Regions from separate parts of the Selenomonas sp. genome, predicted to be linked through region 1. Evidence: predicted binding sites of a transcription regulator. Region 1 holds the regulator's gene; the other holds the start of a gene.

What was found. The regulator HrcA, encoded in region 1, represses chaperone genes, less so after heat shock. The targets are predictions, from matches to a motif close to TGTTAGCACTCNNNNNNNNNGAGTGCTAACA.
Region 2: groES (co-chaperone GroES) is a predicted target of HrcA. The motif match lies at 5,244-5,274, and genes of this name have one in related genera.

The regions. Positions count from the first base shown of each region.
Region 1 covers NZ_DBHIUY010000002.1:160,718-168,824, forward strand. Annotated here, with positions in the region: gene ACO5Z0_RS02680 (ABC transporter permease) at 1-44, opposite strand, end outside; gene ACO5Z0_RS02685 (ABC transporter ATP-binding protein) at 45-911, opposite strand; gene dnaJ (molecular chaperone DnaJ) at 1,162-2,331, opposite strand; gene dnaK (molecular chaperone DnaK) at 2,429-4,291, opposite strand; gene grpE (nucleotide exchange factor GrpE) at 4,345-4,968, opposite strand; gene hrcA (heat-inducible transcriptional repressor HrcA) at 4,999-6,027, opposite strand; gene ACO5Z0_RS02710 (YjfB family protein) at 6,397-6,567, opposite strand; gene ACO5Z0_RS02715 (class I SAM-dependent methyltransferase) at 6,922-7,584, opposite strand; gene hemW (radical SAM family heme chaperone HemW) at 7,658-8,107, opposite strand, start outside.
Region 2 covers NZ_DBHIUY010000003.1:28,043-36,149, reverse strand. Annotated here, with positions in the region: gene ACO5Z0_RS03370 (nitrate reductase subunit alpha) at 1-372, opposite strand, end outside; gene modA (molybdate ABC transporter substrate-binding protein) at 628-1,419, shown strand; gene ACO5Z0_RS03360 (sulfate/molybdate ABC transporter ATP-binding protein) at 1,419-2,462, shown strand; gene modB (molybdate ABC transporter permease subunit) at 2,472-3,125, shown strand; gene groL (chaperonin GroEL) at 3,214-4,845, opposite strand; gene groES (co-chaperone GroES) at 4,902-5,183, opposite strand; gene trmD (tRNA (guanosine(37)-N1)-methyltransferase TrmD) at 5,397-6,137, opposite strand; gene rimM (ribosome maturation factor RimM) at 6,127-6,636, opposite strand; gene ACO5Z0_RS03330 (YlqD family protein) at 6,629-7,036, opposite strand; gene ACO5Z0_RS03325 (KH domain-containing protein) at 7,100-7,327, opposite strand; gene rpsP (30S ribosomal protein S16) at 7,399-7,674, opposite strand; gene ffh (signal recognition particle protein) at 7,717-8,107, opposite strand, start outside.

The DNA of each region.
Region 1 (8,107 bases):
ACGATCCAATCGCGCCAGAATACTGTCCATATATCATAGAGCACTTACAGCCCCTCCTTTCGCCCTGTAAGCTCGATGAAAGCATCTTCCAGATTCGAGCGCCGTATGCTCGCCGCGCCGTCGAGCGATGCAGCAAACGCTGCGGCATCCCTGCGCTCGGCGAAATAACGGTACTCTCGCCCTCTCTCGCCGTCCCACTCGACGACGAAGCTGCCGAGGCTCTCAGAAAGGACTGTGGGCGCATCGAGCGCTGCGAGACGCCCGCGATTCATGATGGCGACACGGGCGCAAAGATTCTCCGCCTCCTCGATGTAGTGCGTCGTCAAGAGCACGGTGACACCCTCGTGCGCCATGCGGCGAATCAGCTCCCAAATGCGCCGCCGCACCTGCGGATCGAGTGCGACCGTCGGCTCGTCGAGGAAGAGGATCCGCGGCTGATGCACAAGAGCGCGGGCGATGAGAAGCCTGCGCTTCATGCCGCCAGACAGACGCCGCACAGGATCGCGCCGCACACCTGCAAGCTCGACGAAATCCAGCAATTCTTCGATGCGTGCGCGGCGCTGTGCCGCTCCTATGTGGTGCAGCCGCGCGTGCAGCTCAAGATTTTCGCCCGCCGTCAGATCCTGGTCGAAGTTCACCTGCTGCGGCACGACGCCGATCAGCTCTTTGATCGCCGCTTCATTGCCAAAAAGCGGCTTCCCCTCGTAAAAGATCCTGCCCGACGTCGGCTGTGTAAGCATCGTCAGCATACGAATCGTCGTCGTCTTACCCGCGCCGTTCGGCCCCAAAAGACCGAAGATCTCTCCGCGTGCAACGGCGAACGAAAGACCGTCCACCGCTCGCTTTACCGCTGCTTTTCCCGCCGCATCCGTATGACGAAACTCCTTTACGAGATTTTCCACGCGAATCAAGCCTGCACCCCCAACATCCTGCTGTTTCCTCTTCCTTTTATTCCTCAGTAGATTACTACAGAGACGACGCTGCGTCAACCATGCAAAGGAAAATATCCCTGTCTTTTACAACATACGAAATTTTTTCTTCATCCGCACGCAAAGGATGCAAAAAAGGAGCCGCCGAAGCGACTCCCTCGATCACCGTATTCCCGAAAAAGCGCACTTCATCCTGCAGCAAACGCCTTAAGGAATCACGGCTCCATCCGGATCACTTAAAGAAACTCTTCAGCGTATCCTTGAACGTCTTCTGCTCGGGATTGACACTTTCGCCGCATAGGTCGCCGAATGCCTTCAAGGCGTCCTTCTGCTTGCTCGTAAGCTTCTGCGGCGTCAAGACCTTGACGCGCACATGCTGATCGCCGCGCCCCGTGCCTCTTAGATGCGGGATGCCCTTGCCGCGCATCCTCAGCACCGTGCCCGACTGGATGCCCGCAGGAATCTTCAGTTCCGCCTTGCCGTCGATGGTCGGCACTTCGATCGTATCGCCGAGCGCCGCCTGCACGAAGGAGATCGGCACCTCGCTGATGACGTCCGCGCCGCTCCGCTTGAACAGCTTGTGATGCTTCACATAGATATAGACGTAGAGATCGCCGTTCGGGCCGCCGCGCTGCCCCGCTTCGCCGCCGCCCGAGATGCGCACGCGCTGCCCCTCGTCGATGCCCGCAGGGATCTTGACCTCGATCTTGCGGCTGACGCGCGTGTGACCCGTGCCGCCGCACTTCTTGCATGGATTCTTGACGACCTGCCCCGTGCCGCCGCAGCGGCTGCACGGACGCGAGGTCATGAAATTGCCGAGCGGCGTGCGCTGTGCCTTCTGCACCTGACCCGTGCCGTGGCAGTCGGGACACGTCTCGGGCTTCGTTCCCTCGGCAGCGCCCGTGCCGTGACATGCGTCACAGTTCTCCGTGCGCGGAACCGTCAGCTCGACCTCCTTGCCGAACGCCGCTTCTTCGAAGGTGATTTCCAAGTCGTAGCGCAGGTCGTTGCCCGGCTCAGGGCCTTTCGGCCCGCGGCGGCGACCGCCGCCGCCGAAGAAGGCGTCCATGATGTCGTCCATGCCGAAACCGCCCATGCCGCCGCCAAAGCCGCCGAAGCCGCCGCCGAAACCGCCGAAGCCCCCTGCGCCTCCCGCTCCGCCGCCCGCACCGTCAAACGCCGCGTGGCCAAACTGATCGTACGTCGATTTCTTCTGCGGATCGGAGAGGACTTGATAGGCCTCGTTGACCTCCTTGAACTTCTCGGCGGCTTCCTTCGGGTTGTCGCGGTTCAAATCGGGATGGTACTTGCGCGCCATCTTCTTGAACGCCTTCTTGATGTCCGCATCCGAAGCGCCTTTGGAGAGGCCGAGCACCTCATAGTAATCGCGTTTCTCGCTCACAATAAACACCTCACAGCGCTCAGTGCGCCTGTCCTTTATCGTCAAAAGAGTGCGGAGCATGAACTCCACGCTCCACACTCTCCGTCACTTCTTACGCTTATTTCTTGTCGTCCTTGACTTCCGTGTACTCGGCGTCGACGACATTGTCGTCCTCGCTCTTCGCACCTGCGTCCGCCGCACCTGCACCGGGAGCTGCACCCGCGCCTGCTGCGGCTTCTGCGCCGCCCGCCTGCTGGTACGCCGCCGCGCTCATCTCATAGAGCGGCTTTTCCAGCTCTTCCGTCGCCTTCTTGATGGCGTCCGTATCCGTGCCCCTCAGCGCTTCCTTGACCTTGTCGGCCGCCGCCTGCACTTCGTCCGCCTTCGCCTTGTCGACCTTGTCGCCGAGATCCTTAATCGCCTTCTCCGCCTGATAGACAGCCGAATCGGCGCGGTTTCTGACCTCTACGGTCTCCTTCTGCTTCTTGTCCTCCGCCTCATGCGCCTGCGCTTCCTTGACCATGCGGTCGATGTCGTCCTTGCTCATGCCGCTGTCGGACTGGATCGTGATCTTCTGCTCCTTGCCCGTGCCGAGATCCTTCGCGGAGACGTGCACGATGCCGTTCGCGTCGATGTCGAAGGCGACCTCGATGCGGGGAACGCCGCGCGGCGCCGGCGGGATGTCGGAGAGCTCGAAGCGTCCGAGCGTCTTGTTGCCCGCAGCCATCTCGCGCTCGCCCTGCAGGACGTGGATGTCAACCGACGGCTGGTTGTCCGCCGCCGTCGAGAAGACCTGGCTCTTCCGGACAGGAATCGTCGTATTGCGCTCGATGAGCTTCGTCGAAACGCCGCCCAAGGTCTCAATCCCCAGAGAGAGCGGCGTGACGTCGAGGAGCAGCATGTCCTTGACCTCGCCGACAATGATGCCCGCCTGAATCGCCGCGCCGATGGAAACGCACTCGTCCGGGTTCACGCTGCGATCCGGCTCCTTGCCGAAGTAGCCCTTGATGGCTTCCTGCACGGCAGGGATGCGCGACGAACCGCCGACGAGAAGAACCTTGTCGATGTCCGATGCCGAAAGACCCGCATCCGACATCGCCTGACGCGTCGGCCCCATCGTGCGCTCGACGAGATCGTGCGTAAGCTCATCAAACTTGGCGCGCGTGAGCTTCAAATCAAGATGCTTCGGCCCCGTGGCGTCCGCCGTGATGAACGGCAGATTGATCGGCGTCTCCATCATGCTCGAAAGCTCGATCTTCGCCTTTTCTGCCGCTTCCAGAAGGCGCTGTGCGCTCATCTTGTCAGCGGAGAGATCAATGCCGTTCTCCTTCTTGAACTCCTCGACCATCCAGTTCATGACGGCGTGGTCAAAGTCGTCGCCGCCCAAGTGCGTGTCGCCGCTCGTCGCCTTGACCTCGACCATACCCTCGCTGAGTTCGAGGATCGAGACGTCGAACGTGCCGCCGCCCAAGTCAAAGACGAGAACCGTATGCTCACCGCCCTTGTCGACGCCGTACGCCAGCGAAGCCGCCGTCGGCTCGTTGACGATGCGCAGGACATCAAGACCCGCGATCTTGCCCGCGTCCTTCGTCGCCTGGCGCTGGCTGTCGTTGAAGTACGCCGGCACCGTGATGACCGCCTGCGTCACCGTCTCGCCGAGGTAGGCTTCCGCATCCGCCTTGAGCTTCTGCAGAACCATCGCCGAGATCTCCGGCGGCGTGTAGTCCTTGCCGTCAATGGAAACCTTGTAGTCTTTTTCACCCATGTGACGCTTGATCGACGCGATCGTGCGGTCGGGGTTCGATACCGCCTGCCGCTTGGCGAGCTGACCGACGAGACGCTCGCCCGTCTTCGTGAAGCCGACGACGGACGGCGTCAGGCGGCTGCCCTCCGGATTCGTGATGACGACGGGCTTGCCGCCCTCCATGACGGAGACGACGGAGTTCGTAGTACCTAAATCGATGCCGATTGCTTTTGCCATGATGAATTCCTCCTAAATGTTCATATCTATAAAAAGAGTTTCCTCTATTTGCCTTAATTTGAAACGACCTGCACCATGCTCGGACGTATGACGCGCCCCTTTACCATGTAGCCTTTTTGCAGCTCCTGCTCGATCGTATCGTCCTCCTTCTCGGGATCCTGCACGCGCATGACCGCCTGATGGAAATTCGGATCGAACTTCTTGTCCTTTGTATCAATGACCTCCAAGCCGTTCTTCGCGAACGCTTCTGTCATCTGCTTGTAGATCATGGAGACGCCTGCGCGGAAGCTGTCGAGGCCAGAACCTTCGGCTAAAAGCGCACGCTCGAAGTTATCAAGAAGCGGCAGCATATCCGTGAGGATGCCCTGCGTGACGACGGCGGCAAGCTCTTCGCGCTCCTTCGCCGAACGGCGGCGGAAGTTGTCGAAGTCCGCGCGCAGGCGCAGCATTTGTGCGTCCTTTTCCGCCAGATCGGCTTCGAGCTTTTCCGCACGCTTCGCCGGATCGTCCGCGCCATTTTCCGCCTCTTCGGTACCCTCATGGCTCCCTTCGGCAGTCTCCTCGCCAGTATCGTCCGCTGCTTCTCCCGCCAACTCTGCCTCGTCGATCTCGCGCTTCATCTCTTCGAGCTTTTCCTCGTCCTTCTTCTTCAACTCATCCTTCATGAATGATGGCATTCCCTTCACCTCGTATTTCATGCTATGCCGCTACCAGCGGAAAGGCTGCACGAGCGCAGCGATATGGCGGTTCAGATAACCCAAGAGCGCCATCGCCTTGCCGTACTCCATGCGCGTCGGCCCTAAAACGGCGATCGTACCCAGGCACTCGCCGTCCAAGTGGTACGTCGCGCGAATGATGCTGCAATCCTCGATGCCGCTGTACTCGTTCTCGCGGCCGATCGTGACGACAAGCCCTTCCCGCGCCTTCTTCTGCAAGACCCCTTTGACGAAATCTTCCTCTTCGAGCATCGAGAGAATCGAGCGTACACGCGCCACATCGCGAAATTCCGGCTGCGCAAGCATCTCGGTCGTGCCGCCGAGGTAGAGCCTTTGCTCCTTTCGCTCCTCGTCGAGCGCTTCGTAGATCAGCTCCAACGCTGCCTGATAAAGCGACTCATCCATGACCTCGGCGCGTATACGCTTCAAGGCGGCTGCACCGATGGAAGAAAGCTTCTCGCCCGACAGACATCGGTTGATGACTTCCGCCATGCGCTGGAAATCTTGGAACCGCGCACCCTTCGGCATCTTGACGACGCGGTTCTCCACGAAGCCTGCGTCCGTCATCAAGACGGCGATGACGCGCCCTTCGCCGAGCGGCAGAAACTGCAGCGTGCGAAAAGAAGCCTCGGCAAGCTGCGGCGCAAGTACGAGTGCGAGATTCTTCGTCACACGCGAAATGATCTTCGCCGTTTCCTGAAAGACGCTCTCGATGCGCTTCACGCGCTTTCGATACCATTGATCGATCAGCGCCCTCTCACGCGCGTCAATCGGCGTGGGCGAGAGCAGATCGTCCACATAGAGGCGATACCCCTTCGATGACGGGATTCGCCCCGAGGACGTGTGCAAATGCTCCAAGTAGCCCATATCCTCAAGATCCGCCATCTCATTGCGAATCGTCGCCGGACTGACGCCGAGATCGTGCCGCCGCGCCACCGTGCGCGAACCGACAGGCTCCGCCGACGAGATGTAGTCATCGACCACCGCCCGCAAAACGCGCCGCTTCCTTTCATCAAGCATTCTCACACCTCCTCTGAGAAAATTTTTTTAGTGCGTGTAGTTTACTATGAAAGTCCAAGAAGCCAAGCCAAAGGCGCAGGCTGATTGGCTAACTTTCATTAAGGGCGGCGCACTTTTGTCCACAAAGTGGACGTTTGTGCGTGTAGCTCATGCTGTTAGCACTCAATCGTCTTGAGTGCTAACCCATGAGTCAAATATACACGACAAAAGTCAAAAAGTCAACATCTTTTTTGTCTTTCGCAAAAAAGTTTTCCCATGAAAGTCCAAGAGGTCAAGCCAAAGGTGCAGACCGATTGGCTAGGCTTCTGTAAAAACGATTGAATACAGCAAAAAGGGGCTGCCGCACATTTTGTGCAGCAACCCCCTTTTTCATACCGAGATATCAATATTGTTGCCGACCGCAGGGTCGAGACTTTCCAACATCTCGCCCACAGCTTCTTCCGTCGTATCCATCGCCATCTTCATGACAGAGATGCCAAGCTGCTGCGTAAAGCGTGCCTGGTTCATATCGACCGACATCGCCGCTATGCTCATATCCATCGAAATCGCTCCTTTCCTTTCTATTATTATCGTAAAATCCCTAAGAAACTTTAAGGAAACACGACTGCGCTTTCCTATAGCTCTAGGGAAACGCTGATAAAATGAAGTTGCCCAGATTTGCACAGATGCGCTGTGCCTATGGCGGTCAACGTCGACCAATCATGCGGCGCACTTCGCGCTTGCATTCTTGGGACGTTTTCGCATACGAGCCGTTGCCCAATCGCCTGCGTCCTTCGGACTTGGCTCTTGGACGACTCAGTAAGGAGACAAACCGCAGGCGTAGCGGTGCTACGTCGAGGAATTGTCGACGACGAGAGGACCGCGTAGATGTGTGAAGATGGGCGGCTGAATTTATCAGTGATTCCCTAGATTTTCTCCCACGGTAAGGAGCAGATACCCCTGCCCCATGATGCCCGCATCAGGATTCTCCGTGAACCAGCGCTCCAATGCTATGCGCAGATAATGCCCCTCGGGCAGAAACGCCTGCACTGCATGCATAGCGTCTATGGTATCCTCGCGAACATTGCCATAGCCTGCGAGCAAAAACTCATCGAGCAGAGAATCCTGCGGCATCTCCAAGCCCCACGGCCAGACGCCCGCTTTTTCCATCATATATTTTCCCGCATGATAGGCGAGGGAATGTGCGTTAGGTATCATGGATATCATTGTGCGACAAACAGGACGCCAAAGGTCGAGAAGGCGAATGCGCTCCTCTTTTTGAAAGTGTTCCAGCAAACCCGCTTGAAAGGCAAAGTCAAAACTTCCATCGGGAAAGGGCAGCTTCTGTGTCGCATCGACGAGACGCACATCAAGAGAGATGCCCAGCACTTCCGCCGCACGCTGCACCAAGGCGACGCTCGCCTTCGAATAGTCGAGCGCCGTCGCACGCCGTCCTGCCAAAGCAAGCGCCAAAGATGTCTCACCGCTGCCGCAGCCGATTTCCAGCACACGATCACCGGGCTGCGTCATCGCAATCATCTTGCGGCTCCATGACATAAGCATATCGTTCCGCACCATTTATACGACCCGCTCCAACATCGCTTCATTGTAAAGCTCGCCCCATCCTTCAGCGTCCAAGGGCGTTTCGTAATCATTCTTCCCCATGAATTTCATCCCTCTCCAACAAAAATTCTTCAAAGGCGCGGTTGCCGAACTTCATGCCCTGCGCCGTCAGCCGAATGCTCGCCGCCGTCTCTTCGACAAGTCCCGCCGTCTGCAATCGCGCGATCACTCCGCCGTAGACCTCGCGCACATCCGAGGCGAATGTCTCGCGAAAGCGGCATTTATCAATGCCATACGCCGTGCGAAGCGCAAGGAAGGCGAATTCTTCGATGTGGCTTTCGCGCGAGCAAGGCTTTTCTTCCCTCGCAGGCGACAGTCCCGCCTCGATGCAGGCGATGTAGCGGCAAAGACCCTTCTCGTTCTCCATGCGCCGCCCTCGCCAATACGAGTGCGCCGCTGCGCCGAGACCGATGTAGGGCACGTCCTGCCAATAGGCGAGGTTGTGGCGGCTCTCTTCACCCGCTTTCGCGTAATTCGA
Region 2 (8,107 bases), on a different contig from region 1:
CGCCTCGCGCCAAAGCTCGGCGAGATCGCTCCTGAGATACGGGTACTTGATGCGCAGCGGACTGTAGAGATACCACGAGAACGAAGCGCCGCGCGGACAGCCGCGAGGCTCGAAATCCGGCATGTCGGGCGAAGTCTCCGGATAGTCGAGCGCTTGGTTCTCCCAAGCCACGAGACCGTCCTTCACATAGATGTTCCAGCTGCACGAACCCGTACAGTTTACACCGTGCGTCGAGCGCACCCGCTTGTCGAACGACCAGCGGTCGCGGTACATGTTCTCCCAGTCGCGCCCGCCCTCATGAATCTGTTGGTGACCGCTCGCCGTCCGCTCCTTCGGGATAAGATAACGGAACTTCTGGAAAATGCTGCTCACTTCTCCATCTCCCTCCTGAGGAAATCTCATTTTCTTAAAGAACACGGATGTTTTTATCCGCACTTCTCTAAATTTCTCTAATCCATTTTATTATAGCAAGATTTTCTCGGATTTGTCCTGTAACAAATATCACAGATGAAAAATTTTCTGTCGAATATGGGATACGCTGTGATAAATATTACTGCAAGTCGCTTTTCTTATGTTATACTAAGATAATATAATATAATGACTTTTCCCGAAGAAAGGAGTTTTTCCATGAAAAAAATCGCCCTTCTCCTCTCGTGCCTCGCCCTCTTCGTTCTCGCGGGCTGCGGCACTGCACCGAGCGCTTCGGACGCGAAGAAAGATTCCGTCGAACTGCAGGTCTCCGCTGCCGCGAGCTTGACCGACGCGATGAATGAGCTGGCGACCGAGTACGCGAAGGAGCATCCTCAGACGAAGCTCGTCTTCAACTTCGGCAGCAGCGGCGCCCTGCAGCAGGCGATTGAGAACGGCGGCAGCGCCGACCTCTTCTTCTCGGCGGCGCAGAAGCAGATGGATGCGCTCGAAAAGGCGGGACTTCTCGCCGACGGCACGCGCAAGAACCTCCTCGAAAACGAGGTCGTGCTCATCGTTCCCAAGGATGGCGGCAAGGCAATCACCGCCTTTGACGCGCTTGCGACTCCTACGGTTTCTCGCGTTGCACTCGGCGAGCCGAAGGGCGTTCCTGTCGGCCAGTACACAGAGGAAATCCTCACGAAGCTCGGCATCCTCGACCAGGTGAAGGCCAAGGCGGTCTACGGCTCCGACGTGCGTCAGGTTCTCTCGTGGACGGAGACGGGCGACGCGGACTGCGGCGTCGTCTACGCGACGGACGCCGCCATTTCCGACAAGGTTAAGGTCGCAGCGAAGGCTCCGGCAGGCTCGCACAAGCCCGTCATCTATCCCGCTGCCATCTTGAAGGACACGAAGCACATGGACGAGGCGAAATCCTTCCTCGACTTCGTTTCCTCGGAAAAGGGCATGGCGATCCTTGAAAAGTACGGCTTCAAAGCCGCCGGAAAATAATGGAACTTGAAGTCAAGATTCGCAAGAAACTGCGCGGCTTCGATCTTGCCGTGGAATTTTCCGTGCGCGACGAAGTGCTCGCGCTGCTCGGCGCTTCAGGCTGCGGCAAGAGCATGACCTTGAAGTGCATCGCGGGCATCGAAAAGCCCGATGAGGGACGCATCCTGCTCAACGGGCGCACGCTCTTCGACAGCGAAAAGGGCGTCAACCTCGCGCCGCAGAAGCGCCGCGTCGGCTACCTGTTCCAAGACTACGCCCTCTTTCCCAACATGACCGTCGCCGAGAACATCACGTTTTCGGCGCACGGCACGAAAGAAGAAAAGCGCAAGCTCCTCAAAAGGGAGCTTGCGCGCTTTTCGCTTGCGGGACTCGAAAACTCCTACCCCAAGGAGCTTTCGGGCGGGCAGAAACAGCGCACGGCGTTCGCGCGCATCCTCGCCTCCGACGCCGAACTGCTGCTGCTCGACGAGCCGTTTTCCGCGCTCGACAGCTACCTCAAGTGGCAATTGGAGCTGGAGCTGCTGCACCTCTTCGACTCCTACGGACGCGCCGCCGTCCTCGTCTCGCACGACCGCGGCGAAGCCTACCGCCTCGCCGACCGCATCGCCGTCCTGAGCGGCGGCGCCCTCGAATCGCTCGGCACGAAGCACGCGCTCTTCGAGCAGCCCGGCACGCGCGCGGCGGCGCTCCTCACGGGCTGCAAGAATATCTCCCGCGCACGCCGCACGGCAGAGCATGAGCTCTTCGCCGAGGACTGGCAAATCACGCTGCACTCTGCCGCCCCCGTGCCCGAGAACCTCCGCTATGTCGGCATCCGCGCCCACTTCTTTTCCCTGCGCGAAGAAGCGGCGGAAAACACGCCGCGCATGGAGACCGTGCAGATCATCGAGGATGCTTTTTCCTACCTCGTCATGGCGAAGACGGCGGATTCGGACGCCGCGCCCGTGCGTTGGGAGATTGAAAAAATCGCTTGGCAAGGGCTGGGGCAGAAAGAATTCTATCTGCATTTTCCCGCCGATCGACTCATCTTGCTCGAACGATAGGAGGCGCACATGGAATTTTCTCCCTTTTGGATCACCTTGAAGACGGCGACAGCCGCCACCTTCATCTCCTTCTTCCTCGGCATCGCCCTCGCCTACGCCGTCCTCCACATGAGGCGATTCCAAGGCATTGCCGACGCCGTCATCACATTGCCCCTGGTGCTTCCGCCGACCGTCGTCGGCTTCTTCCTGCTGCTCGTATTCGGCAGGAAAAGCCCCCTCGGACAGTTGCTCCTCGACTTCGGCGTGCCGCTCGTCTTCACCTGGAAGGCGACCGTCATCGCCGCCGTCGTCGTCTCGCTGCCCCTCATGTACCGCACGGCGCGCGGCGCCTTCGAGCAGCTTGACAAGAACATCGTCTACGCGGCGCGCACGCTCGGTATCTCCGAGTGGCGCATCTTCTGGCGCATCCTCGTGCCGAACGCCAAGCACGGCATCGTTGCGGGACTCGTGCTGACGTTCACGCGTGCGCTCGGCGAATTCGGCGCGACGATCATGTTCGCGGGCAACGTCCCCGGCACGACGCAGACGATGTCCACAGCGATCTACGCCGCCGTGCAGGCGAACGACTACGACCTCGCCTTCCAATGGGCAACGGCTCTCGTCCTCTTCTCCCTCGTCTTCGTCGCCGCCATGAACGCCTGGCTTGCGAAGAGCCGCAGCTAAAAAAATACGGACACACAAAAAAGCTTCCTGCCGCAAATTGCAGCAGGAAGCTTTTCTATTTCAATTTGTTTGCGAGGGGATTGCCGCCTTACATCATACCCGGCATACCGCCGCCCATGCCCGGTGCGCCCATCGGCATCGGAGGCTCCTTCTCCGGCTTATCTGCCACAAGCGTCTCCGTCGTCAGAACCATCGCCGCGATGCTCGCCGCATTCTGCAGAGCGGAGCGCGTGACCTTCGCCGGGTCGACGATGCCCGCGCCGATCATGTCAACATACTCGCCGGTCAAAGCGTTGAAGCCCGTGCCGTTCGCCGACTTCTTGACATTTTCGACGACGACGGAACCTTCGAGACCTGCGTTGTTCGCAATCTGGCGAACCGGCTCCTCGACGGCGCGCTTCACGATGTTGATGCCCGTCTGCACATCGCCTTCGGCATTCAATGCATCAAGTGCAGGCAGGATATCGACGAACGTCGTGCCGCCGCCGGCGACGATGCCCTCTTCGACCGCCGCACGCGTAGCGTTCAGCGCGTCCTCGATGCGGAGCTTCTTGTCCTTCATCTCGACCTCGGTCGCAGCGCCGATCTCGATGACGGCGACGCCGCCCGCGAGCTTTGCGAGGCGCTCCTGCAGCTTCTCCTTGTCGAAGTCCGAAGTCGTCTCTGCGACCTGCTTTTTGATCTGCTCGACGCGTGCGTCGATCGCAGCCTTATCGCCCGAACCGTCGACGATCGTCGTCTCCTCCTTCGAGGAGCGAACCTGACGCGCCTGACCGAGATCTTCGATCTCGACGCTGTCGAGCTTCCTGCCGACTTCCTCGGAGATGACCGTACCGCCCGTCAGGATAGCGATGTCTTCGAGCATCGCCTTGCGGCGGTCGCCGAAGCCCGGAGCCTTGACGGCAAGCGCCTTGAACGTGCCGCGCAGCTTGTTGACGACGAGCGTCGCAAGCGCCTCACCGTCGAGATCCTCGGCGATGATCATCAGTTCCTTGCCCTGCTTTACGACCTTCTCAAGAATCGGCAGGATGTCGGCAATCGCCGAAATCTTGCGATCCGTGATGAGGATGTACGGATTGTCGAGAACGGCTTCCATCTTGTCCGTGTCCGTGACCATGTAGGGGGAGATATAGCCGCGGTCGAACTGCATACCCTCGACGACCGAGAGGTTCGTGTCCATAGACTTCGACTCCTCGACCGTGATGACGCCGTCCTTGCCGACCTTCTCCATCGCCTCGGCGATCAGCTCGCCGACTTCCTCGTCGCCCGAGGAAATCGCCGCGACCTGCGCGATCGCCGCCTTGCCCTCGACCTTCTTCGAGTTGCTCTTGATCTCATCGACGAGCTTCTTGACCGCCTGGTCGATGCCCTTCTTGAGGATCATCGGGTTCGCGCCCGCAGCGACGTTCCTCATGCCCTCGTGGATCATCGCCTGCGCGAGAAGTGTAGCCGTCGTCGTGCCGTCGCCCGCGATGTCGTTCGTCTTCGTCGCGACTTCCTTGACGAGCTGTGCGCCCATGTTCTCAAACGGATCTTCGAGCTCGATGTCCTTCGCAATCGTCACGCCGTCGTTCGTGATCGTCGGTGCGCCGAACTTCTTGTCGAGAACGACGTTGCGGCCCTTAGGTCCAAGCGTGACCTTTACGGCATTCGCCAAAGCGTCGACGCCCTTGCCGAGCGCACGGCGCGCTTCTTCATTGAACAAAACCTGCTTTGCCATGATAAAACCTCCCAATATCTACGAATCTATCGAAGCTGCGCTCTCTCAGACAAATCTCAGAGAACCGCGAGGATGTCGCTCTCGCGAACGATCAGGTAGTTCTGCTCGTCGACCTTGACTTCAGAACCCGAGTACTTCGAGAAGATAACCTTGTCGCCCGTCTTGACTTCCATCTGCGCACGCGTGCCGTTGTCGAGCATCTTGCCCGTGCCGACTGCGACGACTTCGCCTTCCTGCGGCTTCTCCTTCGCCGTGTCCGGCAGTACGATGCCGCTCGCCGTCTTCATATCGCCTTCCGAAACCTTGATGACAACTCTGTCGCCCAATGGCTTGATCATGTTTATCTTCCTCCCAAATCAACGGAAGCGCTGACAAATCAGCTCTTCCTAAAATCTTTTTGTTAGCACTCGCATTGCTTGAGTGCTAATCACAGCTCTTATATTACTCATTTTTCGATAAATAGTCAAGGACTTTTTTTGATTTTTTGACCTTTTAGCAAAAAATCTGCATGACACAAGCCCCTCGTATAATGCAGCGGTTGTTCCAACAGCTCAATGCAGCGTGTCCTTCAAGTCCGCCAAGAAACGCCTATCCTGCGCTGTTAGGCACGCTTGTTCCAATAGCTCGGGACGCCGCTCGTATGTGATGCGAAGCGATTCCCTGCGCCGCCATGCGCGAATCTTCGCGTGATCGCCCGACAGAAGCACCTGCGGCACTTCCATGCCTTCAAACGTACTCGGTCTCGTATACTGCGGGAACTCCAAAAGACCGTCGTAAAAGGAATCCGTCGGCGCCGATTCATCCGAACCGAGGACGCCCGGAATCATGCGAGCCACAGCGTCGACGACGACCATCGCAGGCAGCTCGCCGCCCGTCAGCACAAAATCGCCGATGGAAAGCGCCTCATCTGCCAAATGCACATGGATGCGTGCATCAAAGCCCTCGTAATGACCCGAGAGAAAAATCAGCTGTTCCTCTTGCGCCAGTTCCTTCGCCTTCGCCTGCGTGAAGGTCGCGCCGCTCGGACACAAGAGCACGATGCGCCGCCGCTTTGCCGTGCTGTTCGCCAAGATCGAGCGTACGGCGCGAAACATCGGTTCTGGCTTCAAGACCATGCCGCTGCCGCCGCCGAAAGGCGAATCATCGACCTGCCTGTGCTTATCAAAGGCAAAGTCCCGAAGCTGCGTCAAGCGTATATCAAGCAGCCCCTTTTGACGGGCGCGCTTGATGATGCTCTCGCCAAACACCGCCTCGAACATCATCGGGAACAGTGTTACAATATCAATCCGCACGGCTGTCCAACTCTTCCTGCAAATCCACGCGCAAAAATCCCTCAGCGATATTGATTTCGCGCACAACCTTTTTCAGCGCCGGCACAAGCAGCTCCGCGCCGTCAGGCTTCTTCACCACATAGACGTCGTTGCTGCCCGTCTTGAGAACATGGCTGACCGCCCCCAGCCGTTTGCCGTCCATATCGAGCGCTGCAAGACCGATGATGTCAAACGTATAGAACTCGCCCTCAGCGAGCGGCGCAGCGTCTTTTCTCGCGACGCGCAGAAGCTCGCCCGTCAGCTTTGCCGCCGCTTCACGCGAGCTGCACTCGGCAAGCGTCAAAAGCACAAATTGACGATGATAGTGGACCCGCTCGACATGGAAGATCCGTTCGCCGATAAGCACCTCGCGCAGGGACTCGAACCGTTCGGGAAAGTCCGTCAAGGGAATCACGCGCAGCTCGCCCTTCAGCCCATGCGGCGCCCCCGCCTTGCCGATGACAACACGCCCGTCAGCCACGGATCGCAACGACCTTGTCGTCCTCGACGAGGACTTCGACGTTCATCAGCTCCCGCATGTTCGAGCCGACCTTAAGCTCCGCCGTGCGCTCCAACGTACCTTGAACGATCTCGGCGCCGATCGCGAGCTTCTTCGTCTCCTCAAGCTTCGCTTCTGCCTGCTCCTTGAAATCCATGCGCTTCTGACGTTCGATAGCAAAATGCTGACGCGCCGCCTGCGCACGCTGGATGTCCTGCTGCGCCGCCTCAGAAACGATGCGCTTTTCCTGTATGCCCATCTGCTGCAGTTCAAGCTCCACCTTCTGCAGACTGTCCTCAAGCTCATCAATGATGCGCTTCTTGAGCTTTTCCGTCAGCTTCGCCTTGACCGTGCAAGGAACCTTCACCTGAATACTGTCCATTCCCTTTCCTCCTAAAAAAATAGCGGCAAGAACCCCCAAAAGGAATACTGCCGCATACATCCATCAGTTGATGTCAACCTTGATTTTTTTATTCTCGCGGGTGCCGGCAGCCTTGGCAACCGTGCGAATTGCTTTCGCGATCCTGCCTTGTTTGCCAATCACCTTCCCCATATCATCCGAAGCAACATGAAGCTCGATCAATGTTATGCGGTCTTCCTGCTTTTCGTCGACAACGACATCCTCGGGATGATCCACCAATGCCTTGGCGATGATTTCAACGACTTCCTTCATGTGACGCCTCTTTTCTCAAGAGAAGCTGCGGGAATCGGCTTTCATGCACCGTCCCCGCCGCCTCGCCTCGATCAGTTTTTCGAGCGCTTCTTCTCATCAAACTTTGCCATGATGCCCTTCTTGCTGAAAAGGGAGCGGACGGTATCCGTCGGCTGTGCGCCCTTGCTCATCCAGTCGATAGCCTTTTCCTCATCGACATGGATGACGGCAGGCTCCTTCGTGGAGTCGTAGTTGCCGAGGATCTCGATGAAGCGACCGTCGCGCGGCGAACGGGAATCCGCTACGACGATGCGGTAGAACGGGTTCTTTTTTGCGCCCATGCGGGTCAAACGAATCTTTACTGCCATGTTTTCACCTCCTTTAAAGGATTCAATGTATCATTCAGCCGATCAAGGCATGAACGGCAGCTTCATGCCGCCGAGTCCAGGGAAGCCTTTGCCTTTCTTACCGCCCTGCATCTTCTTGACCTGCTTCATCATCTTCTTCATCTCGTTGAACTGCTTTAAGAGCTTGTTCACATCCTGTACGCGCGTACCGCTGCCGAGTGCGATGCGCTTGCGGCGGCTGCCGTTGATGATAGAGATGTCGGCGCGTTCCTTCGGCGTCATGGACTTGATGATCGCCTCGATGCGGCGCACTTCCTTGCCGTTGAGGTCGATGTCCTGTCCCTGCAGCTGCTTCTTGAGACCGCCCATTCCCGGAATCATGCCGAGGATCTGCTCGAAGGAGCCAAGCTTTCTGACTTTCTGCATCTGCGCGAGGAAGTCGTCAAGCGTAAAC